Regions from separate parts of the Telluria sp. B2 genome, predicted to be linked through region 4. Evidence: predicted binding sites of a transcription regulator. Region 4 holds the regulator's gene; each other region holds the start of a gene.
What was found. Region 4 encodes FNR, which switches genes on or off when oxygen is low (the NO sensors DNR and NnrR bind a similar motif). Its sites were predicted from a motif close to TTGATNNNNATCAA; they were not measured.
Positions count from the first base shown of each region.

Region 1: ACSUZJ_RS15405 (agglutinin biogenesis protein MshI) is a predicted target of FNR. The motif match lies at 4,787-4,800, and genes of this name have one in related genera.
Region 2: ACSUZJ_RS14615 (universal stress protein) is a predicted target of FNR. The motif match lies at 4,280-4,293, and genes of this name have one in related genera.
Region 3: ACSUZJ_RS20305 (carbohydrate kinase) is a predicted target of FNR. The motif match lies at 4,948-4,961, and genes of this name have one in related genera.

Region 1 is NZ_CP196525.1:3,468,889-3,475,909, reverse strand. It holds gene ACSUZJ_RS15425 (type IV pilus modification PilV family protein) at 1-286, shown strand, start outside; gene ACSUZJ_RS15420 (PulJ/GspJ family protein) at 298-1,155, shown strand; gene ACSUZJ_RS15415 (agglutinin biogenesis protein MshP) at 1,152-1,631, shown strand; gene ACSUZJ_RS15410 (hypothetical protein) at 1,628-4,714, shown strand; gene ACSUZJ_RS15405 (agglutinin biogenesis protein MshI) at 4,851-5,792, shown strand; gene ACSUZJ_RS15400 (PilN domain-containing protein) at 5,789-6,445, shown strand; gene ACSUZJ_RS15395 (hypothetical protein) at 6,442-7,021, shown strand, end outside.
Region 2 is NZ_CP196525.1:3,282,644-3,289,664, forward strand. It holds gene ACSUZJ_RS14600 (mechanosensitive ion channel family protein) at 1-728, opposite strand, end outside; gene ggpS (glucosylglycerol-phosphate synthase) at 754-3,072, opposite strand; gene ACSUZJ_RS14610 (hypothetical protein) at 3,667-4,152, shown strand; gene ACSUZJ_RS14615 (universal stress protein) at 4,390-4,833, shown strand; gene ACSUZJ_RS14620 (universal stress protein) at 4,866-5,690, shown strand; partial or broken gene ACSUZJ_RS14625 (PHA/PHB synthase family protein) at 5,699-7,021, shown strand, end outside.
Region 3 is NZ_CP196525.1:4,592,690-4,599,710, reverse strand. It holds gene ACSUZJ_RS20320 (bifunctional diguanylate cyclase/phosphodiesterase) at 1-1,864, opposite strand, end outside; gene ACSUZJ_RS20315 (LysR family transcriptional regulator) at 1,963-2,865, opposite strand; gene ACSUZJ_RS20310 (pseudouridine-5'-phosphate glycosidase) at 2,879-3,793, opposite strand; gene ACSUZJ_RS20305 (carbohydrate kinase) at 3,803-4,903, opposite strand; gene xapA (xanthosine phosphorylase) at 5,222-6,067, shown strand; gene ACSUZJ_RS20295 (phosphopentomutase) at 6,089-7,021, shown strand, end outside.
Region 4 is NZ_CP196525.1:2,259,097-2,266,117, forward strand. It holds gene ACSUZJ_RS10145 (DUF885 domain-containing protein) at 1-1,390, shown strand, start outside; gene ACSUZJ_RS10150 (VOC family protein) at 1,773-2,201, shown strand; gene fnr (fumarate/nitrate reduction transcriptional regulator Fnr) at 2,215-2,982, opposite strand; gene ACSUZJ_RS10160 (cytochrome ubiquinol oxidase subunit I) at 3,204-4,655, shown strand; gene cydB (cytochrome d ubiquinol oxidase subunit II) at 4,670-5,677, shown strand; gene ACSUZJ_RS10170 (DUF2474 domain-containing protein) at 5,677-5,829, shown strand; gene ACSUZJ_RS10175 (TorD/DmsD family molecular chaperone) at 5,976-6,659, shown strand; gene ACSUZJ_RS10180 (twin-arginine translocation signal domain-containing protein) at 6,652-6,936, shown strand; gene ACSUZJ_RS10185 (formate dehydrogenase subunit alpha) at 6,956-7,021, shown strand, end outside.

The DNA of each region.
Region 1 (7,021 bases), 1.2 Mb from region 4:
TCCCTTCGACAACGTCAACGACTACGTGGTGCAGCCCAACGTGGACACGGCCGCATTCAACGACGCCGCCGGCCAGCTGGTCGACGTCACCGGCCAGCCGCTCGGCGTGCAGGGCTATGCGGCGACCGTGAACGTCGCGCCGGCCCAGCTGGGCGGCGCAGGCGCCGGCGGCACGCTGGCCAATACCGATGTGCTGCGCATCCGCGTCACCGTCACCTTCGGCGGCGATGGGCCGGTGGTGCTGGAAGCCTACCGCACGCGCCACGCGCGCCCGGGTTTCCAGTGATGGCGCGCCCGGTGTGCGTGTCCCGCGGCGGCGCCCAGCGCGGCTTCACGCTGGTCGAGACGATCATGGTGATCGTCATCATCGGCATCCTTGGCGCCATCGTCGCCGTCTTCATCCGCGCGCCGATCCAGGGTTACGTCGACGCCGTCGCCCGCGCCGAGGCCAGCGACGAGGCCGACCTCGCCCTGCGCCGCATGGCGCGCGACATCCGCCTGGCCCTGCCCAACAGCGTGCGCGTGAACGCGGCCGGCAGCGCCATCGAATTCCTGCTCACCCGGACGGGCGGGCGCTACCTGGCCGAGGAGGATGAAGTGCAGGGCGGCGACACGCTCTCCTTCACCGACGCCGGCGACACGAGCTTCGGCATGGTCGGCACCCTGGCCGAGGCCATCCAGCCCGGCGACTTCATCGCGGTCATGAATCTCGGCGTGCCGGGTGCGGACGCCTACGAGGGCACGACCATGTCGCCGGTGGCGCAGGCGGTGGCGGCGGGCGCGGTCAGCCCCGTGATCACCCTGGGCGTCAACCGCTTCGCGGCGCAGCCGGTGCCGTTGCCTTCTCCGGACGCGCGCTTCCAGGTCGTCGAGGGCGCCGTCTCCTATGTCTGCGAAGCCGCGCCCGACGGCGGCTTCCAGATCCGGCGCTACTCGAACTATGGCGTGAACGCGGCAATGGTCGTGCCGCCGGCGAACGCGCGCGCGGCCGTGCTGGCCGCGCGCGTCACCAACTGCGCGAACGTCTTTCGCGGCGATCACGTGGCCGCCACCAATGCCGGCCTGGTGGTGCTGGCCCTGAGCCTGCGCACCCGCAACCTTGCCGCCCCAGCGGTGCGCCTGGTCCACCAGGTCCACGTCGACAATACGCCATGATGCCGTATTCATTTCATTTTCCGCAGGCGCGCCGCAGCGCCGGCGCCGGCCTGGTCACCGCGATTTTCCTGCTGGTCGTGCTGGCCGGACTGGCGGCCGCCCTGGTCGCCATCTTCGCTACCCAGCGCCAGTCCAGCGCGCTGGACGAGCAGGGCGCACGCGCCTACCAGGCCGCGCGCGCCGGCATCGAGTGGGCCCTGCTGCGGCGCGCGACCGATGCCGCCTACTGCGCCACGGCCTCGGTGAACGGCGCGGTGTCCGCGATCGACCGCTTCCAGCTCCCGGCCGGCACGCTGGCGCCGTTTCGCGTCACGGTCGAATGCTGGATGAATCCGGGGCCGGCCTCGGCCAACGCGAACGTCAACCTGGACCGCCGTCGCATCCGCGCCAGCGCCTGCACGGCGAACGCGGGCGACTGCCCGGCTCCGAACAACAGCGCCGACTACGTCGCGCGCGTGATCGAGGTGCAGATTTGAGCGCGCTGCCACTCTTGCTGCGCCTGTGCGCCTGGTTCGCCATGCTGCTGGCGCTGTGCGCCCCGGCGCGCGCCGACACCGCCATCAGCCTGTGGAAGAGCTTCAACGGCAGCGTCAATTTCACCGGCACCCAGGTGACGCTCCGCACCAAGCCCAACAACAAGGATGCCTGCTCGGTCGCCTCCTCGACCAGCACGCTCAAGGCGAGCCTGAGCCTGCCGAGCAACGCGACGGTGCTGTCGGCACAACTCTACTGGGCCGGCTCCGGCTCCGCCGACAATACCGTGAGCTTCGAAGGCAACTCCGTCACCGCCACGCGCAAGTATTCGTCCAACACGGTCGGCAACGGCATGAAGTATTTCGGCGGCGCCGCCGACGTCACCGACATCGTCAAGAACAAGGGAGCCGGCACCTACGGCTTTTCCGGCCTGACGGTCGCCACCGGCAATCCCTGGTGCGCGTCGCAGGCGGTGCTGGGCGGTTTTTCGCTGCTGGTCATCTACTCGCACCGTGACGAGCCGGAGCGCGTGCTGAACCTGTACGAGGGTTTCCGCTTCTTCCAGAACGGCGAAATCAGCTTCACCGCCACCAACTTCCGCTGGCCCTCGCCCTGGTGGCCGACCCGCGAAAAGGCGCGTGTCGGTCACATCACCTGGGAAGGCGACTCCACCCTGTCGCAGGGCGGCGAGAACCTGATCTTCGAGGGCAATGAGCTGACCGACGACATGAACCCGTCCGGCAACCAGTTCAACTCGAAGAGCAACATCAACCGCGATCCCTCTTCCTACGGAATCGACTTCGACGCCTACGACACCGAGGTGGTGCAGTGGATCTTCTATGCGCCCAGCGTGACCACGACCTACCGCACCGGCCAGGACCTGGTGCTGCTCAATGCCGAGATCCTGGTGGTGCCGACCCTGCCGGTGTCGGACCTCTCGATCGCGATGACGCGCGGCGGCTCGACCGCCGTCGGCGGCAAGGCGACCTATACCCTGGTGGTGTCGAACAACGGCCCCTATACCGAGGCTGGCCCGATCACCGTCACCGACACCCTGCCGGCGGGGATGAGCTTCGTCTCCGCCAGCGGCGTGAACTGGAGCTGCACCAGCAGCGGCCAGGTCGTCACCTGCACCTACAGGCCGTCGATGGCGCCGAACACGACCGCCGCGCCGCTGGTCATCACCGCCGCCGTGAACCAGGCCGGCAGCATGACCAACAACGCCAGCGTGGCCGGCACCTCGGACAACAACAGCGCCAACAACAGCGCCAGCAGCACGTTCACCGCGACCGGCTCCGCGACCGCGATGCCGGGCTACGTGTTCACGTCCGTCCCCTGCGCTCCGAACAAGGCGGTCGACAGCGCCGACTGCCCGCTCTACAACGGGCCGATGACCGGCGGCGCCAACGCCAAGATCTACGTCACGGCCGTGAACGGAACCACGACCATGGCGCTCCACACGACCCAGCAGACCACGGTGCCGATGCAGTTCAGCCTGAGCTGCGACGATCCGGCCAGCGGCAAGGTCGGCGCCGGCTATGCCGGCGCAGTGCTGCCGGTCTGCACCCCGAACGGCGGCGCGCCGGCGGCGGGTACGGCCAGCGCCTGGTCGAGCGCGGTCAAGATGGCCTTTGCCGCCAACAGCGCCTCGGCCGCGGTGACGGCGGCGCAGTCGAACTTCGGCTACCCGGACGTGGGCACAGTCCAGCTGAACCTGCTGGCGAACGGGCGTGTCGCCTCCTCGAATTCCTTCACCGCGCGTCCGCTCCAGCTGGCAGTGCGCAGCATCACCAATGTGCTCGGCGGCGCCAATCCGCGGACGATCACGCCCGACGGCGTCGCCTTCGCCAAGACGGGGGAGGATTTCAATGTCGAAGTCGGCGCCTTGCTGGCCGATGGAACGACGTTCGCGCAGAACTTCGGCAACGAAAAAAATCTGCCGACGGTGTCGTTCGCGCATTCGCCGGCGGCGGGCACGGCGGCGCCGATGAGCGAAGCGGGTACGCTGACGTCGTCGGGCCAGGGAGCGAAGAGCGGTTCGATCGCCGCCACGCTGCAGTACAGCGAGGTCGGCGCCATCAACCTGACGCCGTCGCTGGCCGACTACCTGGCTACCGGCCTGGCCGTGGGCGGCAAGCGCGAGCCGGTCGGCCGCTTCTACCCGGCCTATTACACGACCACGGTGACCGCGCCTTCGCAATGCCAAGCAGAGATGGGGTGCGAGGGCGCGCCCGCGGTCGTGAGCGGCGCGGCCTATTCGGGCCAGCCTTTCGATGTCGAGGTCAAGGCCTACAACCTGGCCGGCGACGAACTGGAGAACTACACCGGGGCCTGGCGCAAACCGGTGACGCTGAGCGCCGTGACGGCGCCGGGGCAGGGCGCCACCACGCGCGCCCTGGTTGGCGGCGAGCTCGGCTCGGACGCCGGCATTGCGCGCCTGACCGGCGCGCCGAACTTCACGCTCGAGACGCCGTTCGACGTCAGCAAGCCCGCGAACACGGCCTGGAGCGCGCCGACACCGATCTACCTGCGGGCAAGCTCGCCGGAGACGGTTGCCGTGGCCAAGACCGGCGCGTTGTCGAGCGGCCTGAAAGCCGTCGCCATCTCGTCCCTGCGCGACGACCCGGCGCAGTCGGCCGAGGATGGCGTAATGATCATCAACGGCCGCCTGAACGTCGGCAGCGCCCAGGGCAGCAACACCCGGCGCACGCCGCTCAGGCTGCAGGCCCAGTACTGGAGCGGCGCGGCATGGGTCAACCACACCGACATCCCGAACCAGGCCTTCACGGCGGCGGCGAACTATACCTCCTGCTGGCGCGACCTGCGGGCCGGCACGGCCACTCCCGCGGCCGGCGATACGGGACTGCAGAACTGCAATACCGCGATCCTGAACAGTCCGAGCGCGACGCAGAATGTCACGCTGACGGGCGGCGCCGGCGTCTACCTGCTGAACGCGCCGGGCGCGGGCCGGGCCGGCAGCGTCTGGGTCCAGCCCACCGGCCATCCCTGGCTGCCGGCGACGCGCGGCAGGGTGAATTTCGGCGCCACCCGCAGCGCGCTGATCTACCTGCGGGAAGTCTATTGACGGCGCGTCAATGATAATCCGGCAGCAGGCTGAATAAACCAGCAACATTTTTTTATCGCTTAGGCGTCGGACTTGAATATAATCAAGCCTTTACGAGACAAACCTCATCGCTGTATCACCACGGTACCCGACCTGCATGCGTTTTTTTAGAAGAGCCAAGAACAGAGAAGGATGGCTGGCGATCAGCCTGCTGCGCGACGGCATCGCCGCCGTCAGCATGCAGACCGCGCCCGAGATCCGTCCCCAGGTCCGTCAGGCGGTCTTCTATCCGGGCAAGGTGGGACCGGAGCTGCTGGAGAAGCTGGGCCGCGAGCTGCATGCGAACGCCTACCGCTGCAGCACGGTACTGGCTGCCGGCGAATACCAGATCCTGTCGGTGGACGCGCCCAACGTGGCGGCGGACGAACTGAAGACCGCGGTGCGCTGGCGCCTGAAGGACATGCTCGACTTCCACATCGACGACGCCACCATCGACGTGCTCGACCTGCCGGTCGACCAGGGCGCGGCGGTGCGCGCCCAGCATTCGATGTTCGCGATCGCGGCGCGCAACAGCATCATCGAGGCGCGCCAGAAGCTGTTTGCCGGGGCAAAAGTCGAACTGTCCGTGATCGACATTCCCGAAATGGCGCAGCGAAACATCGCGGCGATGATCGAGCCGGAAGGGCGCGGCCTGGCCATGCTGTCCTTCAGCGAGGAGGGCGGCCTGCTGACCGTGTCCTACAAGGGCGAACTCTATCTCACGCGGCGCATCGACATCGCGCCCGAGCAGCTGCTCGATCCCGTCCACGAGCGCAGGCACGCCGTGTTCGACCGCGTCACGCTCGAACTGCAGCGCTCGCTCGACAACTTCGAGCGCCAGTACTCCTTCATCAGCGTGGCAAAGCTGGTGCTGGCCCCGTCGACCGTGGTCGGGCTCGAGGATTACCTGTCGAGCAACCTCTACATGCCGGTCGATACCCTCGACCTGGCGAGCCTGTTCGACTTCGGCCGGGCGCCCGAGCTGGCCGACAAGGCCCTGCAGCAGCGCTTCCTGGTGCCGCTCGGCGCGGCCCTGCGCCACGAGGAGACGGTGCTGTGAGCCAGCAGATCAACCTGTTCAACCCGATCTTCCTGCAGCAGAAGAAGATCTTCTCGAGCCGCACCATGGCCCAGGCGCTCGCCGTGCTGGTGCTGGGCGTGGCGGCGATGGCGGCCTACGGCGACATGCGCGTCAAGTCGCTGCAGCGCCAGGCCGACGCGGGCGCGGCGCAACTCCAGCAGCGCCAGGCGCGCCTGGCGGCGGTGACGGCCGAGTTCCCGCCGCGCCAGAAGGATCCGACGCTGGCCGGCGCGGTGAGCGAGGCCGAACGCCAGCTCGGCGCCCTGCGCGAGGTGTCCGGCGTGCTGCAGCGCGGAGAGCTGGGCAACACGCGCGGCTACGCTGAATACTTCCGCGCACTGGCGCGCCAGCATGTCGAAGGGCTGTGGCTGACGGGCATCACCATTCATGGCGCCGGCAACGAGATCGGGGTGCGCGGCCGCGCCCTCGATGCGCAGGCGGTGCCTGGCTACCTGACGCGGCTGACGCGCGAGCCTGTCCTGCAGGGCAAGGGCTTCGGCAGCCTGCAAATTTCGGAGGGAGCGAAAGCGGCGGTCCCGGGCGCGCAGGCGCCGGCCGAGCCGGCGGCGCCCCAGGTTGCGCCGTACGTCGAATTCAGCCTGCAATCGAACAGCGAGGCGCCGCGCCCATGAAAGAACGATGGATCAAACTGGCGGCGCGCATCGACGCCCTGACGCTGCGCGAACGCATCCTGGTGTTCGCGGCCAGCGCGGCCGCCATCGTGTTCCTGATGCACTTCTTCGCGCTCGGACCGCAGCTGCGCAGGCAGGACGCGCTCAATGCCCAGATCAGCCAGCAGAACAACAACATCGAGGGTATCGACAACGAGATCCGCGCGCGGGTCGAGGCGGCCCAGCAGGATCCGGACGCACCGGCGCGCGCGCGCCTGGCGGCGGTACGCAAGGAAATCGAGGACCTGAGCATCCAGCTGCGCGCGATGCAGAACGGCCTGGTGGCTCCCGAGCGCATGGCGCCGCTGCTCGATTCCATCGTGCGCGCCAACGGACGCCTGACGCTGGTGTCGGTGCGCACCCTGCCGGCCGAGTCGGTGCTGGAAGCGGGAAGGCGCGCCGCCGGGCCCGCGCCGGGCACGGCGGCGGCTTCACAAAACACCACGCCCGGCCCGGCCGAGTTGCTGTATCGTCACGGCGTGGAGATCACCGTGCGCGGCGGCTACCTCGACATGATCGACTACATGGCCGCGCTCG
Region 2 (7,021 bases), 1.0 Mb from region 4:
TGCTTGTAGTTGCGGATCCGGCTCTTCAGGAGGTCGCTGTTCGAGAACACGATCTGCTCGCCGCCCAGGCTGCGCAGGCGGGTCGTCTTCAGGCCCACGTATTCGACCGTGCCGAGCACGTCGTCGACGATGATGAAGTCGCCCACCACGAAAGGCTTGTCCAGCACGATCGACAGAGACGAGAACAAATCGCCCAGGATGTTCTGCATCGCCAGCGCCACCGCGATGCCGCCGATGCCGAGGCTGGCGACGAGGGTCGTGATGTTGACGCCGAAGTTATCGAGGATCATCAGGATGATCACCACCCACAGCGCCGTGCGCGCCACGAAGCCGAGTGCCGCGGTCGAGGTGGTGCTGGCGGCATCCTCGGCGCTGCGCCGCAGGCGGTAGTGGTGGAACCAGCCCTTGATGCCGACGTCGCCCCAGCGCGCCGCCTGCAGCAGGAAGACGGTGACGGACAGGTGCTGCAGGAACACGCCGCTGCGCTCGGGAATCACCAGTCCCTGGGAGCCGGCATACACGCCCATCATCAGGATGAAGACGGGATGGGTGGCGGCGAGGATGTTGACAGCCAGGTCGTCGAGATAGGTCACCGTGTTGGGCGCGATATGGGCGAGGCGCCGCAGCAGCAGGCCTTTGGCGGCGTACAGCAGCACGATCACGGCGACGGCGATGCCGAAGGCGACGAGCCAGGCCTGGATGTCGTTGTTGGTTACGAGATAACGCATGTTCTTTCCTAATTTAAAACAGTATTCAGGCCGCCTCGGCCTGGTTCCGGCCAGGCGCCAGGGCCGGGCTCGGGCTGGCCGCGCTCACGGCGGCGAGGAAGTCCTCGCCCCAGCGGGCCACGTCGTGCTCGGCGACGATCATGCCCATCCGCTCGGTGCGATAGGCGCGCTCGTCTTCGCCCATGGACAGGGCCTGGTGCAGGGCCGCCGTCATGGCGTTGGCATCGTAGGGGTTGGTCAGCAGCGCGCCGTGCAGTTCGACCGCCGCGCCGGCGAACTCGGACAGGATCAGCACGCCCGCCCTGCCCGTCGCCCTCCTTGCCGCGACGAATTCCTTGGCCACCAGGTTCAGGCCGTCGCGCAGCGGCGTGATCCAGGCAATGTCGCAGGCCGCGTAATGGGCGATCACCTCGTCGAAAGGCAGCGAACGGTAGAAGTAGCGCACCGGCACCCAGTCGAGCGTGGAGTAGCGGCCATTGATCCGGCCGACCGTGCGGTCGACCTCGACGCGCAGGCTCTCGTAGATCTCCATCCCCGGGGCGGCCGGCGTGATGATGTTCAGGAGCGTCACCTTGCCGATGTGTTCCGGATGGGTTTCCAGCAGGCGCTCGAAGGCCTGGAGCTTCTCCAGCGTGCCTTTCACATAGTCGAGACGCTCGATCGAGACGATGCCGGTGACCTCGCCCAGGTAGTCGCGCACCGCCTGCGCCGCGTGCTGCACCTCCGGGGAGGCGACCAGGGCCTCGATCATCGCCGCGTCGGTGCCGACCGGGTGCGCACCCAGCGCCACCCGCCGGCCGCCGGCCACGATGGCGGTGGTCATCGTGTCCACGCCCAGCGCGCAGCCATAGGTCAGGAAGCGCGGCGCGCATGGCGCGCTGCCGCAGACCTCGACCGCCGCGAACGAACGCACGGCGTCGACGAAGTTCTCGACGTAGCGCGGGATATGGAAGCCGACGTAGTCGCACTGCAGCAGGCTGCCGATGATGTCGCGCCGCCACGGCAGGATGTTGAAGACGTCGCTGGACGGGAAGGCCGTGTGGTGGAAGAAGGCGATGCGCAGGTCGGGACGCACCGGGCGCAGGAAGGCCGGCACCATCCACAGGTTGTAGTCGTGCACCCAGACCACGGCGCCATCCTCGGCTTCGCGCGCAGTCCGCTCGGCGAACAGGCGGTTCACCTCCAGGAAGCGCTCCCAGTGGGCCTGGTTGAACTCGGCCTTGTCCGGGAAGGAGAAGATGATCGGCCAGAAGGCCTCTTTCGAGAACTTCTTGTAGAAGATGTCGATATCCTCGGCCGTGAGCGCGATGCGCGACGCCTTCAGGTGAGGATAACGTCCGGGATCGACCGCGACATCGCTGTCGAAGCCTTCGGGCGCACGGCTCGGCTGCTGCGACCAGGCCACCCAGGCGCCGCGGCGCGCGCCGGCGAAGAAACGCAGCAGGGTCGGGATGATCCCGTTCGGGCTGCGCGGACGGCGCCGCTGGAGCACGCCGTCTTCGACCACTTCGTCGAATGGCAGGCGATGGTAGACCATCACCAGGCTGGCGTTCCCGCCCGGGGCGACCGGCGCCGGTGCGAGACCGCCATCGCGCAGCGCCCCATGGTGGGCCAGCCCTTCGAGAATGCCGTCGCAGCCTTCGCCGGCGGCGACATGCACCAGCGGCCGGCCGCGCACCGCTTCCACCAGCGCGGGCTCGGCGCTGCCGACCACGATGCCGTGCAGGCCGGTCTCGAACATCGACAGGTCGTTCAGCGTATCGCCCGCCACCACGATGGTCGAGGGATCGAAGCCGACGGCCTCGGCCAGGCGCAGCAGGGCCGGACCCTTGCCGACGCCGCGCGGCAGCACGTCGAGATAGCGGCCGGCCGAGAGCAGCAGGTCGCAGCCGAGGGCTTCCACCCGGGCGCGCAGCGCCGGAGTGACAGCGCCCTCGCCGACCAGGAAGGAGCAGCGCCTTTCCTGGGGCACGCTCTGGCGTCGCAGGCCGGGGAAACCGGCCAGCGCCCTGAGCACCGCCTGGGAGCCGGGCCAGCGCACGGCGATCTCCTGCTGGATATCGCCGACCGGATGCAGCCTGCCGTCGACGACGGTGGCGCCCACGTCGGCGATGATGTAGTCGGGCATCGGGATGGTGGGGTCGCTCAGGAGCGGCAGGATGGTCTCGAGCGCGCGGCCGGTGACGAAGACCAGTTTCGCGCCCTCCTCCTGCGCATGAAACAGCTCGCGCACGCGGCGCCGCGCTTCGGGACTGCCGGCCAACAGGGTTCCGTCGAGATCGGTAGCCAGTACAAAGTTATTCGGTTGCAGGCGCGAGGCCCATCGTGGTGCTACTACAGTCATCGTCTTCGTCCTTTCAGAGCGATGCGCTCGGCGCTGCTGCGCCGACCTGGTGGGCGTGCGGGGTGAACCGCACAAGGCGAACACAATCGGACCCGGCGCCCGGATACGGGGCGCGCCGGCGATTGCCAGGAAAGTGGAAACGGGTCTAAGTACTCAACCGAAAATAAATGTGAATTTTGGCAAACAGAACCGGAGGTGCGGCTTGCCGATGCGGTGCAAGGCGGCGAGTGCGCCGCAGTGCGAGCACTGCAAGCAGGAGCCAACGCAGCAACGCGCCGGTTATGGCCGCCAAAAACACATTTATTTTTGGGTGAGTACTTAGCCCGCTGTAGCGGAACGCGGCGGCGTGGCCGCGTTGATAGAAATGTATTGTAACGGCTGAGGTGCATTTGTACAAATGTAGATTCCCAACCGAACTGCATCTTGGGCGCATCCGGCCCGCATCCGATTGCATTTCTGCACCCTGGCCCACCCGCCACCGGCAGAGCAGAACCCATGCCCGCCGCCGCGTCTATCACTTTGATGTATCTCAAACCGGCGCTTTCTTACACGGCGAGACTGTGCCCTTCGACGACGATCGATGGAGGATGGGAGATGATGCGCAGCGGCGCCGGCCATGGACGGATGCAGGTCATCGGCAGCGCGATGCGGCATGCACGCAAGAGCCTGTGCAGCCGGATCGAGCAGCTCGCGACCGCGCCGCACGACGCCTTCGTCGCCGCCTGGCCGACCCTGGTGGCCGAGGTCGAGGCCCTCTTCCGCCACGAGGAAGCGCTGATGGAAGCGGCCGGCTATGGCGGCCTGCAGGCCCACCTGGCCGACAATGCGCTCGCCCTGTGCGCCCTGCACCGGGTCACGCCCCAGGTCGAGGCCGGCGACACGGCGCTCGGCCGCGAAGCCCTGGGCGCGCTCGCCGCCATCCTCTCGCTGCACCGCTTCACGGCCGACCTGGCGCTCGTCGGCAGCGGCGCGCGCGGGCGCAGGACGGCCTCCGCCCCGGCGCGCTTCACGCGCCACGCCCAGCAGATCACGGTACGGCCAGGCCCGCGCCGCGCTCCGGGCAACGGCCCGGGTCGCTGACGCCAGCGCGGAACAGGACGGACGCGCGGAGGCGGCACTCACGTCCAGGGACCTCTGTTCGCCTGGCACGGGGCGACAAGGCTGTCGAGCCTTCCCCGCAAGCTTCGGCTCCACCGATCTGCCGAATTTGATCCAGATCATGGCGACGCTCCCGTCGGGGCAGCAGACTGCTCTCATTGCCGCGCCGGACCGGGGGCGCCATCCGGACGTTTGGCCCAGCGGCGCACAGGGGGATGCATGTTCAAGCGGATACTGGTTCCCACCGATGGCAGCGCGGCCTCGATGGCCGCGGTCGATGCCGCGGTCGACTTGGCGCATGCCTGCGGCGCCGAAGTCGTCGGCCTGCATGTCAGGCCGCTGCGCCCCCTCTTCAGTGAAGTCCTCGGCGTCCTCACCGCGCCCGAGGCCGAGGAAAAAGCCCGGGAATGCCTCGCTTATGTCGAACGCCGCGCCGCCCAGGCCGGCGTCGGCGCGACCTTGTCGACCAGGCGCGCGGACTCCCCGGCGGACGCGATCGTCGCGGCCGCGCGCGACCTGCACTGCGACCTGATCGTCATGGGCTCGCGCGGCCGCGGCCAGGCCAGCGCCCTGCTGCTGGGCAGCCAGACGCAAGGGGTGCTGGCGCACAGCGCCATTCCCGTCATGGTCGTGCGGCAGGCGCGCGGTGCGGCGGGAAGCTGAACGCGCCCGGCATTCCAAGGAAAGGATCCGCCATGTACAAGACCATCATCGTGCACGTCGACGACAGCCCGCATCTGGACGCCCGGCTGCAGGCCGCCGCCTGGCTTGCGAATGCGCACGAGGCCCACCTGGTCGGCGCCGTGGCCACCGGCATCTCCTGGCCGGCCTACGCCATGCTCACCGGCTCGATAGCGGTGGCGCCCGGCGACGAATACGATGCGCTGCGCGCCCAGGCACGCCGGAGCCTGGCACGCTTCGCCGGGCGCGCGCGCCAGCTCGGCGTGCAGTCCTTCGAGGAGCGCCTGGTCGAGGACGAGAACCGCGACGCCCTGCTGCTGCAGTCGCGCTACGCCGACCTCGTCGTCACCGGCCAGGACGGACCCGATGCGGGCGCGGTGCGCGGCCTGCCGCAATACCTGGCCCTGCACGGCCCGCGCCCGGTGCTGGTGGTGCCGCCCTCGTATGCGGGCGAGCCGATGGCCGACAGCATCGTGGTCGGCTGGGACGGCAGCGTGGCGGCGCTGCGCGCCATCGGCGGCGCGCTGCCGCTGCTCGAGCGCGCCGCCAGCGTGCGCCTGGCCCTGGTCGACCCGGACCGCGAGCACGGACTGCACGGCGACGAACCCGGCGCCGACATGGCGCTCTACCTGGCGCGCCACGGCGTGAAGGTCGAGGTCGTCGTCGAGCGCAGCAAGGCCCCCGCCGGCCAGGCCCTGCTCGGCATTGCCCGGGACGCGGGCGCCGGCCTGCTGGTCAGCGGTGCCTACGGCCACAGCCGCTACCGCGAGATCGTGCTCGGCGGCGTCACCCGCATCCTGCTCGAGCGCGCCGCGCTCCCGGTCCTGTTCGCGCACTGAGGCCAGCCATGAACCAGCCCGGCTTTCCCGCCGCCAGCGTGCTCGAGCGCGACGCCAGCGCCTGGCAGGGCACCCACCACCATTACCCGGAAACCGAGGTCGGGCATGCGTCGGCCGACCTGGCGCTGCACGCCTGGCTCGGGCGCTTCACCGGCCACGTGTCTCCCGCCGCGCAGGCCCTGGCCTGGCTCGACTGGAGCAGCCACCTGCTGCTCTCGCCCGACAAGCAGGCCGAGCTGGCCGTGCACGCGATGTCGGCGGCCACCCGCTGGCTGCACTACTGCGCCGGCGCCGCCACCGCCAGGCAGGCCGAACCGGTCGCCCCGCTGGCCCAGGACAAGCGCTTCGTCGATCCGGCCTGGCACCGCTGGCCCTGGAACGCGCTCAGCCAGGGCTTCCTGCTGCAGCAGCAGTGGTGGCACCGCGCGACCAGCAGCGTACGCGGCATGTCCCAGCACCACGCCGACGTCGTCACCTTCGTCGCGCGCCAGCTGCTCGACTGCGTGGCGCCGTCGAACTTCGTCTCCACCAACCCGGTGGTGCTGGAAGAGACCTGCGCACGCGGCGGCATGAACCTGGTGGGCGGCGCGGCCAGGGCGGCAGCCGACCTGGCCCGGGCGGCCGGCGGCGACGCCGGCCCCGGCCTGCGTCCCGGGCGCGAGGTGGCGACGACCCCGGGCCGGGTGGTGCTGCGCAACCGCCTGATCGAGCTGCTGCGCTACGATCCGGCGACCCCGCAGGTGCACGCGACGCCGCTTCTGATCGTCCCGGCCTGGATCATGAAGTACTACATCCTCGACCTCTCGCCGCACAATTCGCTGGTGCGCTACCTGGTCGAACACGGCCATACCGTGTATGTCATCTCCTGGAAGAATCCGGACGCCGGCGACCGCGAACTGAGCCTCGAGGATTACCGTCGGCTCGGCGTGATGGAGGCGCTCGACGCCATCGTGCGCGAGACCGGCGCGCCGCGCGTCAACGCCTGCGGCTACTGCCTGGGCGGAACGCTGCTCGCGATCGCGGCGGCGGCCATGGCGCGCGAGCACGACTGGCGCCTGTCCAGCCTCACCCTGCTGGCGGCCCAGGTCGACTTCACCGAGCCGGGCGAGCTGTCGCTCTTCATCGACGAGAGCGAAGTCAGCTTCCTGGAAGCGGCGATGTGGAGCCGGGGTTACCTCGATACCCGCCAGATGGCCGGCGCCTTCCAGCTGCTGCGCTCGAACGACCTGATCTGGTCGCGCCGGCTGCGCCACTACCTGCTCGACCTGCCGGAGCAGCAGACCGACCTGATGTCCTGGAACGCCGACGCCACCCGCATGCCCTACCGCATG
Region 3 (7,021 bases), 2.3 Mb from region 4:
CTTCCTTGATCAGCTCCTCCGCGCTGCGACCGCTGCCCGGGGTGTAGAGCGCGATGCCGATGCTGGCGCCGACGTGGGCGCTTGCCGCGCCGACCGGGATCGGCTCCGCGATATTCTTCAGCAGTTTCGCGGCCACGCACTGGGCGCCGGCGGCCGTGCCGTCCAGGTCTTCGAGCACCAGGGTGAACTCGTCCCCAGCCAGCCGGAACACGCTGTCGTTCACCCGCACCGATGCCAGCAGGCGCTGCGCGACCACGCGCAGCAGCGCGTCGCCGGCATCGTGGCCGAAGCTGTCGTTGACCGCCTTGAAACCGTCGAGATCCAGGAAGAGCAGGGCCAGCGTCGACTGGCGCCGCGCCGCGCGCGCCTGGGCCAGCGGCAGCATCTCCATCAGGGCGCGGCGGTTGAGCAGGTTGGTGAGCGCGTCGTGCCGGCTCTCGTATTCGCGCTGGGCCTCGGCGCGCTTGCGCTCCGAGATATCGTTGAGGAAGGCGCTGAACAGGGTTTCTCCGTTCAGCTCCAGCGCACGGATGCGGATCTCGACCATCAGGCGGCTGCCGTCCTTGCGCATGGCGGGCAATTCGAGCCGCCTGTCGATCACCTGGGCCACGCCGGTGCGCAGGTAGCGTTCCATGCCGGCGCTGTGTTGCGCCGCCATCTCGGGCGGAATGATCAGGCGGTCGAGCGTGGCGCCGGCTGCTTCCTGTGCGCTCCAGCCGAAGGTCTCCTCGGCCGCGCGGTTCCAGGCGGTGACGCGCCCGGCCTGGTCGAGCGCGATATAGGCGTCGTTGGCGTTCGTGATCACGCTGCTCAGCTGTGCTTCGCGTGTCTTTAGCGCCTGTTCGGCCGCCTGCTGGCGCGCCAGCGCCGCCGACAGGCGCTCGTTCGCTTCCTGCAGCTCGCGCGTGCGTTCGTCCACCCGCGCTTCCAGGCTCGCATGCAGGGCGTTCAGTTCCTGTTCGGCCGCCTTCTGGGCGCTGATGTCGTTGATGAAGCCGATGAAGTATTCCACTTCGCCGGCGGCGTCTGTCTTGCGGCTCGCATGCAGGCTGACCCAGACCGTGGCGCCGTCCTTGCGCAGGTAGCGCTTGTCTATCGCGTACTCTTCGATCTCGCCGTCGCGCAGGCGCTGGAACCAGGCCGCGCTGGCGGGCATGTCGTCCGGATGGGTGAGGTCGCGCACCGTCAGCCGCTCCAGCTCCTCGATGCCGTAGCCGATGATGCGCTTAAGCGCGGGGTTGACGCCGAGGAAGCGGAAATCGCGGTCGATCAGGCCGATGCCGACGCTGGCCAGGTCGAAGATCGCGCGCAGGCGCGCCTCGGTGGCCTGCAGGGCGTCGTTCGAGGCCACCACCTGGTGGCCGGCCAGCGCCAGGCGTTCGCGGTAGTGCACTTCGCGCGCAACGATTTCGGCCAGCTCGATCAGGATCAGGAGCTGCTCGGCGCCGAGCGTGCGCGGGCAGGTATCGACCGCGCACAGGGTGCCGAGCGGGAGACCGTCCAGGCTGCGGATCGGCACCCCGGCATAGAAGCGCACGTGGGACGGGCCGGTGACGAGGGGATTGTCGTGGAAACGCTCGTCCACCGAGGCGTCGGGGACCACCATCGGGTCGCTCTGCAGCAGGGCATGCGCGCAGAAGGAATGCGCGCGCGGCGTTTCGGTCATGGGCAGGCCGACGCGCGACTTGAACCACTGGCGGTCGCGGTCGATCAGCGTGAACAGGGTGATCGGAAAGCCGAGCAGGCGGCTGGCCAGGCGGGTGATCTGGTCGAACACCGGCTCGGGCGCGGTGTCGAGCAGGCCGAGCGAATCGAGCAGGGCCTGGCGTCGGGCTTCGTTGGGCGGCAGGGGTGCTGCGGGCATGAAACGGCATTCCTGTTGGCTGGCGGGCCGCCGCCGACAACCGGCTGGCCAGGCGCCCGTCCTGCCACTGTAGCAGAAGCGCCCACCGGGACAGGTTCCTATTCGGCGCCGCGTTCGAGGATCTTCAGGAAGGCCCGCACCACCGGGGCGTCGTCCTGGCTGGTGGTGGTGATGTAGAGGTTGGCCGACGGGGCATTGGTACGGATCGGCAGGAAGGCCACGCCCGGCCAGCCGATGCGGCTGGTGGTCTGCGGCATCAGGGCCACGCCGAGCCGGGCGCCGACCATCGCCAGCAGGGTCTGGGGCTCGGCCGCCTCCTGGAAGATCGCCGGCTGGAAGCCCGCGTTCACGCAGCACTGGATCAGGTAGCGCGGCTCGGCCGACTGGTTCAGGTGCAGGGTCAGCATCGGCTCGTTCGCGATGTCGATCAGCTCGATCGCTTCCTGGCGCGCCAGCGGGTGCTCCTTGTGCACGGCGACGCAGAAGTCCTCGCGGAAGCACAGGTCCTGGCGCAGGTGCGATTGCCTGAGATCCTCCTCGTCCAGGCGCGGCTCGCGCCAGAAACCGACGTCGATCTGCTTCGAGCGCAGGGCTTCGAGCTGCTGGTCCGGTCCCAGCTCGTGCAGGGTCCAGGTCACGCGCGGGAACTCGGTCTGGAAACGCTCCAGCAGGCTCGGGATCGGGCCCCACATCGCCGAACCGACGATGCCCACGCGCAGGCGGCCGACTTCGCCGCGGTCGATCTGGCGGATGGTGTCGATCGTCATGCGCATGCGGCCCAGCAGCTCGGTCGCTTCCTGCATCAGCGCCTTGCCGGCCATGGTCAGCTCGAAGCTGCGCGTGGTGCGCGCGAACAGGCGCACCCCGAGTTCGGATTCGAGCTTCATGATCTGCTGGGACAGCGGCGGCTGCGAGATGTGCAGGCGCTCGGCGGCGCGGCTGAAACTCTTTTCCTCGGCCACGGCGAGGAAGTACTTCAGCTGTTTCAGGTCGATCGACATGGCTGCTCTCGGTTCAGGCCTTGCCGTTCAGGGCGACGGCCAGGCGCGCGCCGACCAGGGCGTTGTGCTTGACCAGTGCGATATTGGTGGTAAGGCTGCGTCCTTCGGTCAGTTCCTTGATGCGCGCCAGCAGGAATGGCGTGACCGCCTTGCCGGTCACGCCCTGCTGGCCGGCCTCCTGCAATGCCTGCTCGGTGATGCGGTCGATTTCCTCTTTCGGCATCGCCGATTCGCTTGGGACCGGGTTGCTGACCACCACGCCGCCGTCCAGGCCGAGCTGCCACTTGGTGCGGATGAACGCCGCCTGCTCTTCGGGGGAGTCGAGCTGGAAGTCGGCCTTGAAGCCGGATTCGCGCGTGAAGAAGGCCGGGAAGCCCGGCTGGCCGACGCTCACCACCGGCACGCCGTGGGTTTCCAGGTATTCCAGGGTCAGGCCGATGTCGAGGATGGACTTCACGCCGGCACAGACCACGGCGACGTTGGTGGAAGCCAGCTCCTGCAGGTCGGCCGAGATGTCGAAGCTGGTCTCGGCGCCGCGGTGCACGCCGCCGATGCCGCCGGTGACGAACACTTCGATGCCGGCCAGTTCGGCGCAGATCATGGTCGCGGCGACGGTGGTCGCGCCCAGCAGCTTCTGCGACAGCACGTAGGCCAGGTCGCGGCGGCTGACCTTGATCGCATCCTGGGCGGTGCCGAGGCGCTCGAGCTGTTCGTCGTTCAGGCCCACGCAGATCTTGCCGTCGATGATGGCGATGGTGGCCGGCACGGCGCCGGCGTCGCGGATGATCTGCTCGACTTCGCGCGCGGTCTGCACGTTCTGCGGGTAGGGCATGCCATGCGAGATGATGGTCGACTCGAGGGCGACGACGGGACGGCCGGCGCTCTTCGCGGCGGCGACTTCGGGGGAGAACAGCAGGAAGGATTGCATGGTATTACCTTATTCTTGAGTCAGGGCGCCGAAAGTGTCAGGCGCGAGTTGCGGGCAGACGGTCTGGCGGCACTCGACCGTCATGGCCGACAGTTGCAGGCCGCGGCGGCAGGCCAAGGCCAGGTCGGCGCCACCGCTGTGCAGCGATAGTACGACCGCGGCGGCAAAGGCGTCGCCGGCGCCGGTGACGTCGACCACCTCGGCCGGCGGCGCATCGAGGCGCTCGGCGCCGCCGCCCGGCACGGTGAACAGCACGCCGCGCGCGCCCAGCGTGACGACCACATCCTCCGCGCCCTGCGCCTGCAGTTCGCGGCAGGCGGCGGCCAGTTCGGCGTCGCCGTGCAAGGGGCGCTTGAGGCGTGCGGCCAGTTCGCCTTCGTTCAGGATCAGCAGGCGAACGCCGGCCAGCGAGTCCGGCAGGCGGTTCATCTTCGGCTCCGACACCGCCACCACGATCAGCGAGACGCTGTCGCGCGCGGCATCGCGCTGCAGGGCGGCGATGGCCTCCATGCTGAGGTTCAGGTCGGCCACGATCAGCGAAGCGCCGGCGCGCTGCCGCTGGCGGGTGTCGAGGAAAGCCGGGGTGATACGGTCGTACAGGGCCATGTCGGCCAGGGCCACCACCATCTGGCCGTCGCGGTCGAGCACCGCGGTGTAGGTGCCGCTGCCGGCGTCGTCGAGCTTCAGGCAGCCGCGCACGTCGATGCCGACGCTCTCGGCGTGGGCGAGCAGGGCGCGTCCGGACGAATCGTTGCCGACCGCCGTGATCAGAGAGACGGCCGCGCCCATGCGCGCCAGGTTCTCGGCGATGTTGCGCGCCACGCCGCCGAAGGACTCGATGCCGCTGGCCGGGTTCGAGGTGCCCATCACGAGCGTGCCCTCGGCGCGCAGCTTGCGGTCGAGGTTGGCCGCGCCCACGCAGACGATCGGGCGGTTGTCGGGCAATACATAGGCGCGCCCGAGCAGGCGGCGCTCGCGCACCAGGGTGGCGATGTAGCCGGCCACGGCCGAGCGCGAGAGGCCAAGTTCGGCGGCGAGGTCCTGCTGCGCAATGAAGGGATTGGCGCGGATCAGCTCGTACAACTGTTCTTTCTTCGAGAGTTCAGTCACGGTCGGCACTTATAAACAAATGTTGGTCGATACTAGACAAATGTTTGACTGAAGTCAATACGTATTGTCGTGTTAATCAAATTGTATCTCTAAGCCAACACTTTTCGGTCGTCCTCACCTGCTTTTACATGGATTTATTTTCGCCTCATATAAATGCCTAACAAAAATGGTATTTGCCATACATATCCGGGATAATGCATAGTTAGAACAATTTTGGCTTCATCGCGCCCTCGTCGCAGCGGCGCCGGGCCGCTTCCCCGCATAGCAGGTCCGCACGACAGCCTCTCCCCCGATTTCAGTTTCATACGAAGGAATACCATGTCCAGCAATACCCCATTCGAAGCCGCCGACGTCATCCGCGCCCGCAAGCCGGGCTTCGAGCCGCGCGTCGCGATGATCCTCGGTTCCGGCCTCGGCGTGCTGGCCGAACAGATGCTTGATGCCGTCTCGATCAGCTATGCCGACCTGCCGGGCTTCCCGATCAGCACCGTGCACGGCCACGCGGGCGAACTGGTGCTGGGTACCCTGGCCGGCGTGCCGGTGGTCTGCATGAAGGGCCGCGGCCACTTCTACGAAGGCTATGGCGCCGCCGTGATGACCTCGGCCGTGCGCACCTTCAAGCTGCTCGGATGCGAGATGCTGCTCGTGACGAATGCCGCAGGTTCCCTGCGCGCGGAAGTGGACGCCGGCAGCGTCGTCGTCCTGACCGACCACATCAACCTGCTGCCGGGCAGCCCGATGGCCGGCCCGAACGACGAGCGCTTCGGCCCGCGCTTCTTCAGCATGGCCAACGCCTACGATGCCGACCTGCGCAACCTGGTCAAGGAGACCGCAGCCGCCAAGGACATCACCCTGGCCGAAGGCGTCTACCTGGCCGCCCCGGGCCCGAACTTCGAGACTGCCGCCGAAATCCGCGCCTTCAGGACCCTCGGCGCCGACGTGGTCGGCATGTCGGTGGTGCCGGAAGTGATCTCGGCCCGCCACTGCGGCCTGAAGGTGGTCGGCGTGTCGGCCATCACCAACCTGGCCGAAGGCCTGACCCCGTTCCCGCTGTCGCACGAGCAGACCCTGAAGTACGCGGCCGTCGCCGCCAAGGACCTGGTCACCCTGATCTACTCCTTCGTCGAGCGCCTGGCCTCGGTGCCGCGTTCGGTCGCCAACTAAACAACAAACACGAGCGATACCATGTCACGCGCATTCATCCTCCTGCTTGACTCCTTCGGCCTGGGCGCGCTGCCCGACGCCGACAAATACGGCGACACTGGCGCCAACACCTTCGGCCACATCGCCGCCTGGGCCGCGAAAGAGGGCACGCCCATGTCGCTGCCGAACCTGGAGCGCCTGGGCCTGGCGGCCGCGGCGCACAAGGCCAGCGGCGAATGGGCGCCCGGCTTCAGCCAGCGCGACGGTTTTACCGGCGCCTGGGGCGTCGCGCGCGAGCAGTCGACCGGCAAGGACACGCAGAGCGGCCACTGGGAAATCGCCGGCGTGCCGGTGCTGTTCGACTGGGGCTACTTCCCGAAGACCGTGCCGTCCTTCCCGCAAGAGCTGACCGACAAGCTGCAGGAGATGACGGGCGTGCCGGGCTGGCTGGGCAACTGCCACGCTTCCGGCACCACGATCATCAACGAGCTGGGCGACGAGCATGTCGCCACTGGAAAGCCGATCCTCTACACCTCGGCCGACTCGGTGCTGCAGATCGCCGCGCACGAAGAGCACTTCGGCCTGGAGCGCCTGTATGAAGTGTGCGAAGCGGCCTACGAGCTGGTCAAGCCCTACAACATCGGCCGCGTGATCGCGCGTCCGTTCACCGGCGCCAACGGCGACTACAAGCGCACCGCGAACCGCCACGACTACGCCGTGCCGCCCACTGCGCCGACCCTGCTCGACCACGTGAAGGACGCGGGCGGCGAAGTCATCGCCCTCGGTAAAATCAGCGACATCTTCGCCGGCCAGGGCGTGACCCGCCTGGTCAAGGGCCCGGACAACATGGCCCTGTTCGACCGCCTGGTCGAAGTGGCGGAAGACGCGCCTGAAAAGTCGCTCACTTTTGTGAACTTCGTCGACTTCGACATGCACTTCGGCCACCGCCGCGACGTCGCCGGTTACTCGAACGCG
Region 4 (7,021 bases):
CAGCGGCGCCCAGGTCAGCCTGGTCAACTTCATGACCCAGACCCACCCGATGCGCCGCGCTTCGGATGTCGACAGCTACCTGGCGCGCCTGGAGCAGGTCGGCACCCGCATGGACGAGGCGCTGGCGCGCGCCCGCGCCGCCGCCGCGAAGAAAATGATCCCGCCGCGCTTCATCCTCGAGCGCGCCCAGTACCAGGTCGACACCTTCCTCAAGCCTTCGGCCGCCGAGAACGTGCTGGTGACCTCGCTGGTGCAGCGCACCGCGGCGCTGAAGGACCTGGCGCCGGAGGCGCGCACCGCCGCGATCGCCCGTGCGACCCGCATCGTCGAGGACAAGGTCCGTCCGGCCTACGCCCGGGTGCAGGCCTTCATGGCCGAGCTGCACCCGAAGACGGATGACGTCGCCGGCATTTCGCGCCTGCCGAACGGCCTGGCTGCCTACAACCGCGCGCTGGCGAACTACACCAGCACCAACCTGACGGCGGAGCAGATCCACGCGATCGGCCTGCGCGAAGTGGCGCGCATCGAAGGCGAGATGGACAAGCACCTGCGTTCGCTCGGCTTCAATGAGGGCAGCATCGAGGAGCGCATGAAGCAGCTCGACGCCACTTTCCAGCCCAAGGGCGAGGGCGACCCGCGCCCGGCGATCCTGGCGAAGTATGCCGAGATGGTCAAGGACGCCGAGCGCCGCAGCGAGTCGCTGTTCAACCTGAAGCCGCGCGCGCCGGTCGAAGTGCGCCGCGAACCGCCGCTGACCGAAGCCTCGGCCGCCGCCCACTACAGCCTGCCGGCGCCGGACGGCAGCCGTCCAGGCGTGTTCTGGGTGCCGATGCGCGGCCCGACCTTCAGCATGATCCGCATGCGCAGCCTGTCCTACCACGAGGCCGTGCCGGGCCACCACTTCCAGCTGGCGATCCAGCAGGAGCTGGCCGGCATTCCGAAGTTCCGCAGCCAGCGCATCTTCAGCGGCGGCAGCGCGCACAGCGAAGGCTGGGCGCTGTACACCGAGCGCCTGGCGGTCGAGCAGGGCTGGTATAAAGATGACGTCCCTGGCCTGCTGGGCGCGCTGGGCTCCGAACTGTTCCGCGCCCGCCGACTCGTCGTCGATACCGGCCTGCACACCAAGGGTTGGACGCGCCAGCAGGCGGTCGACTACGGCATCAACGTCGAGGAAGTCGACCGCTACGTCGCCTGGCCGGGCCAGGCCACGGCCTACATGATCGGCATGCTGCGCATCGTCGAACTGCGCGAGAAGGCCAAGGCGGAGTTGGGCGACAAGTTCTCGCTGCCGGGCTTCCACGACATGGTGCTGAGCGCGGGTTCTGTGCCGCTGGACGTGCTGGGGCAGCTGGTCGACCAGTGGATTGCGAAGGAAAAGGCGAAGGCGTAATCCGTCCGGCAAACGGTTGACGTTTCGCGGCGCATGTTGCGGCTGCCAGCGTCAACCGTAGGGTGGGCACTTTGTGGTGCTGGCATTTAGCCAGCCCCACTGCCCACGCGAACGCTTGATCAATCGACTGCTTCGGCCCGAATAGCGCTGCCAGCGTGCAGGCGGAAGCGTTCCGGATATGCATTGGGACGCATTTCCTTGACGCAGCTTCACAGGTACTGAACGCGGCGACGCAACGCAAGCGTCCGCGTGGGCACGGGGTGCCCACCCTACGGTTCGCTCCAGCTTTCCTGTCACCGATCGCTTCTCAACACGCGTCATCTCTGTCACGCCAACTGAGGCATACTCTGGACTCCGTCGACCACTCTACAAGGAGCGCAGCATGGAAACCCAGGAATTGCACCGCGGACGCCTGATCGACCACATCCAGCTCGTCGTACGCGACCTGCCCGCATCCAGACGGTTCTACTCGGCCGTCTTTGAGGTGCTGGGCGTGCCGATGGGCGGCGAGGGCGAGGGGTATTTCTGGGCCGACGAGCTCTTCGTCTCGACGCCGGACAGCGAGGCGGCGCAGGGCGTGCTGACCGGCCGCCACCACCTGGCCTTCCAGGCCGCCGACCGCGCCATGGTCGACGCCTTTTACGAGGCGGCTTTGAAAGCGGGCGGCAAGGACAACGGCGCGCCCGGCGAGCGCAACTACCATCCGGGTTACTACGGCGCCTTCGTGATCGACCCGGACGGCAACAACATCGAAGCGGTATTCCACGGCCCGGCCACGCGCAGCGCGCCGTCGGTCAAGGTCACGTTCTAGGCGTCCAGGGAATTCACGCCATCGGGCTGCACTGCTCGGTGCCGGCCGCGATCGCACGCAGGCGCGCCGGCTCGAGCAGGGTGACTTCGCGCTTGTCGACGGCGATCCAGCCCTGCTTCTTGAAGCGCGACAGCAGGCGGCTGACGCTTTCGATGGTCAGGCCCAGGTAGTTGCCGATGTCCTCGCGCGACATGCGCAGCGCGAAGCTGGTCGAGGAATAGCCGCGCGCGGCATAACGCGCCGACAGGTTCACCAGGAAGACTGCGAAGCGCTGCTCGGCGCGCATATTGCCCAGCAGGAGCATGACGTTCTGTTCGCGCGTGATCTCCTGGCTCATGATGCGGTGGAAGTGGCGCAGCAGGGCCGGCACTTCGCCGAACAGTTCCTCCAGGCGCGAGAAGGGGATTTCGCAGACCTCGCTGTCCTCGAGCGCGACCGCGTCGCAATGGTGGCGGTCGCCGCTGATCGCATCCATCCCCAGCAGTTCGCCGGCCATCTGGAAGCCGGTAATCTGCTGCTCGCCCGCCGCGTTCACCTGGTAGGTCTTGAAGTGGCCGAAGCGCACCGCGTACAGGCTGCGGAAGGGCTCGCCCATGGCGTACAGGCGCTCGTCGCGCTCCAGGCGCCGGCGGCGGCCGATGATCTTGTCGAGGCGGTCGATGTCCGCGTTTTCCAGGCCCATCGGCAGGCACAGCTGGTGCATGCTGCAGGCGCTGCAACTGGCCTTCAGCGCCTTGATGCTGATCGGAGAAGCGGCAGGGGAAGAGGGGGCTTGGGTCATCGGTCCTCGAACAGTCGCGGTCAATACGGGAATTATAGTCCGGTCTGCCACCGCGCCCCAGTCTTTTGACCTGTCGCTGTCCGGCTGGAAAAGGCTGATGAGTGCGTGCAATAGCTCGAGGCGATGCAGCTGTACAGGGCGTCAAGGCGTGGCCAGGTTGCCAATTGTGCGCATGTCCAACCGTGCTAGATTCTGGACACCGCAGATCACGAGGAGTGCTCATGTTCGGCCTATCGGCGTTGGATCTGGCCCGCATCCAGTTCGCATTCACGATGTCGTTCCACATCCTCTTTCCCGCAGTGACCATCGGCCTGGCCAGCTACCTGGCCGTCCTCGAAATGTCCTGGCTGCGCACGAAGCGCCAGGTCTACGTCGACCTCTACCACTTCTGGCTGAAGATCTTCGCCGTCATGTTCGGCATGGGCGTGGTGTCGGGCATCGTGATGGCCTACCAGATCGGCACCAACTGGAGCAACATGTCCGAGTTCGCCGGCAGCATCATGGGGCCGGTGCTGTCCTACGAGGTGCTGACCGCCTTCTTCCTCGAAGCCGGCTTCCTGGGCGTGATGCTGTTCGGCTGGAACCGGGTCGGCCCGCAACTGCATTTCGTGGCCACCTGCATGGTGGCGATCGGCACCCTGATCTCGGCCACCTGGATCCTGGCCGCCAACAGCTGGATGCAGACGCCCCAGGGCTATGCCATCGAAGGCGGGCGCATGGTGCCGGCCGACTGGCTGGCGATCGTCTTCAATCCCTCCTTCCCGTTCCGGCTGATGCACATGGTGGTGGCCGCCTATCTCACCACGGCCCTGATCGTCGGGGCCACCGGCGCCTGGCAGCTGTTGCGCCGGCGCGACAATCCGGCCGTGCGCAAGATGCTGTCGATGGCGATGTGGATGCTCCTGATCGTCGCCCCGATCCAGGCCGTCATCGGCGACTTCCACGGCCTGAACACCGCCGAGCACCAGCCGGCCAAGCTGGCCGCGATGGAAGGGCACTGGCAGAACGAGCCGGGCGAGGCCATCCCCCTGCTGCTGTTCGGCATTCCCGACATGGAGGCCGAGCAGACGCGCTACGCGGTCGGCATCCCGCGCCTGGGCAGCATCATCCTCACTCATAGCTGGGACGGCCAGTTCCCCGGCCTGAAGGATTTTCCGAAGGACGAAAGGCCGAACTCCCTGATCGTGTTCTGGAGCTTCCGCCTGATGGTCGGGCTGGGCCTGCTGATGATCGCGCTGGGCCTGTGGAGCCTGCTGCTGCGGCGCGGTGGGCAACTCTTCACCAGGCGACTGTTCCTGCGCGCGGCCTTGTGGATGGGGCCGGCCGGGCTGGTCGCCATCCTGGCCGGCTGGGTCACCACCGAGGTCGGGCGCCAGCCCTGGGTGGTGTACGACGTGCTGCGCACGGCCGATGCGGTCTCGCCGCATGCTGCGCCGGCGGTGGCGCTGACGCTGGCGATCTTCGTGGTGGCCTACTTCTTCGTGTTCGGCGCCGGCACGGCCTACGTGCTGCGCCTGATGCGCAAGGGGCCGCAGCACTTCGAACTGAACCGGGCGCCCGAGGGCGGGCCGGGCGAGGAGCGCACACCGATGCGTCCGCTCTCGGCCGCGGACGTGGACAACGACGACGAAGGCACGGCCGAAGGCACCGGCGGCGATCGGAAGGGGACCTGAGAGAGGAGCAGACTATGGGCATCGACACCTCGGTCATCTGGGCCGTCATCATCTACTTCGCCGTCTTCATGTACGTGCTGCTGGACGGCTTCGATCTCGGCATCGGCATCCTCTTCCCCTTCGTGAAGCAGAAGCGCGACCGCGACACCATGATGAATACCGTCGCCCCGGTCTGGGACGGCAACGAGACCTGGCTGGTGCTGGGCGGGGAGGGCCTGCTGGCGGCTTTCCCGGTCGCGTATTCCATCATCCTGTCCGGCCTCTACCTGCCGCTGATCTTCATGCTGGTGGGCCTGGTGTTCCGCGGCGTCGCCTTCGAATTCCGCTTCAAGGCCAAGGAACACGAGCGCCACTGGTGGGACAAGGCCTTCATCGGCGGCTCGGTGACGGCGGCCTTCTTCCAGGGCGTCTCGCTCGGGGCCTTCCTGGACGGGATCGCGGTGTCTGGCCGCAGCTATGCCGGCGGCGTGCTCGACTGGTTCGCGCCTTTCCCGATCCTGGCCGGTTTCGGCGTGATCATCGCCTACACGCTGCTGGGCAGCACCTGGCTGATCATGAAAACCGAGGGCGAGCTGCACGAGCGCATGGTGCAGGTGGCGCGCCCGTTCGCGCTGATGCTGCTGGGCGCGATCGTGGTGGTCAGCATCTGGACCCCGCTGCGCGACCCGGCGGTGGCCGACCGCTGGTTCACCTTCCCGAACATCCTGTTCCTGGCGCCGGTGCCGGTGCTGGTGCTGCTGTCGATTGCGCTCCTGCTCGGCTCGCTCAAGGGCAAGCCGCACCGCTGGCCTTTTGTTGCGGCGCTGGCCCTGGTCTTCCTCGGCTACACGGGCATGGCGATCAGCATCTGGCCGCACATCGTCCCGCCCCACATCACGATCTGGGAAGCCGCCTCGCCGCCGGCCAGCCAGGGCTTCGCGCTGGTGGGCACGCTGTTCATCCTGCCGATCATCCTGATGTACACGATCTGGTCGTACTGGGTGTTTCGCGGCAAGGTCAAGGCCGACGCGGGGTATCACTGATGCGCGCCCGCCTGCGCCTCGGGAAGCGGCCGGCGCCCCTGTGGCTGCGCCGCCTGGGCTGGATGGCCGGGCTGTGGGCCGCCGGGGTGGCGGCTCTGTTCCTGGTCGCGAGCCTGATCCGCCTGATCATGCACGCCGCGGGCATGCGTTAAGTGGGCAGCAAGGAACACGACAAGGAGCTCGACATTGACTTGTTGGTAAGTGTCGAGATATGCAAGCGGTTTCAAACGTGCGCGCCTCTGCGGGGTGAGGGTCTACACTTTCGATAAAGATTTATTAACGGAGCGCCTCAGTGTCCATGCAGTCTGCATTACCCGAACACACCTCCACTCCGGCTAATGACGCCGTCAGCGCCCTGATCGCCGTGGTGCATCCTTTGTCCAGCGAAGACCAGGCCCGTGCCGACCTGTATGCCCTGGCCGCGCGACTGCTGCTGGCGGCGCCGGGCGAAGTCCTGCTGGGGCAGCTTGCCGCGGCCGACCCCATCCTCGCCGAAGGCGGCGAGCCGGGCCTGGAGCGAGCCTGGGAGAAGCTGGTGCTGGCCTCCGGCGTGATGGATGCCCAGGGCGTGGCCGAGGAGTTCGACACCCTGTTCGTCAGCGACGGCACGCCGACCCTGAATCCCTACGGTTCGCTCTACCTGTCCGGCTTCATGAACGACACCCCGCTGGCGGAGCTGCGCAGCGACCTGGCGCGCTTCGGCATTGGCCGGGTGCGCGGCGTCGCCGAATTCGAGGACCATCTCGGCGCGCTGTGCGAGACCATGCGCGTGCTGATCGCGGGCGGTCCGGGCATCCGGCGCCAGCCCCTGCACGAGCAGAAGGCCTTCTTCGATGCGCGCATCGCGCCCTGGTACGAGCGCTGCCTGGACGACATCCGCAATGCGCAAGGCGCGAATTTCTACAAGGTGGTGGCCGACTTCGTGGAGGCCCTGCTGGAGATCGAAGCCGTGGGCTTCGCGGTGGAAGAACTCGATGATTAACCCAACCCAGCGAACCGAGGACGATGCGATGGAACGCGATCACGCAGACGTACAAGCACACGCACAAGCGGTGCAGCACGCGGCCGATGGAAAGCCCGACCCGGCGCGCCGCAATTTCCTGAAGGCCGCGCCGCTGGGCGCGCTGGCCGCGGTGGCCGGCGGCGCCGAGGCCAAGCCCGAAATGAAACCTGCCGAGGCCGCCAAGCCCCAGGTCAAGCGCGGCTACCACGAGACCGAGCACATTCGCCGTTACTACCAAACCGCCGCCTACTGGTGAGCGATCCCGGAGAGCAGACATGTCGTTAGTGAAGAGTTCGAGCAAGGAAGGCGCCGTTCGGGGCCTGAAGCGGCGCAAGTTCCTG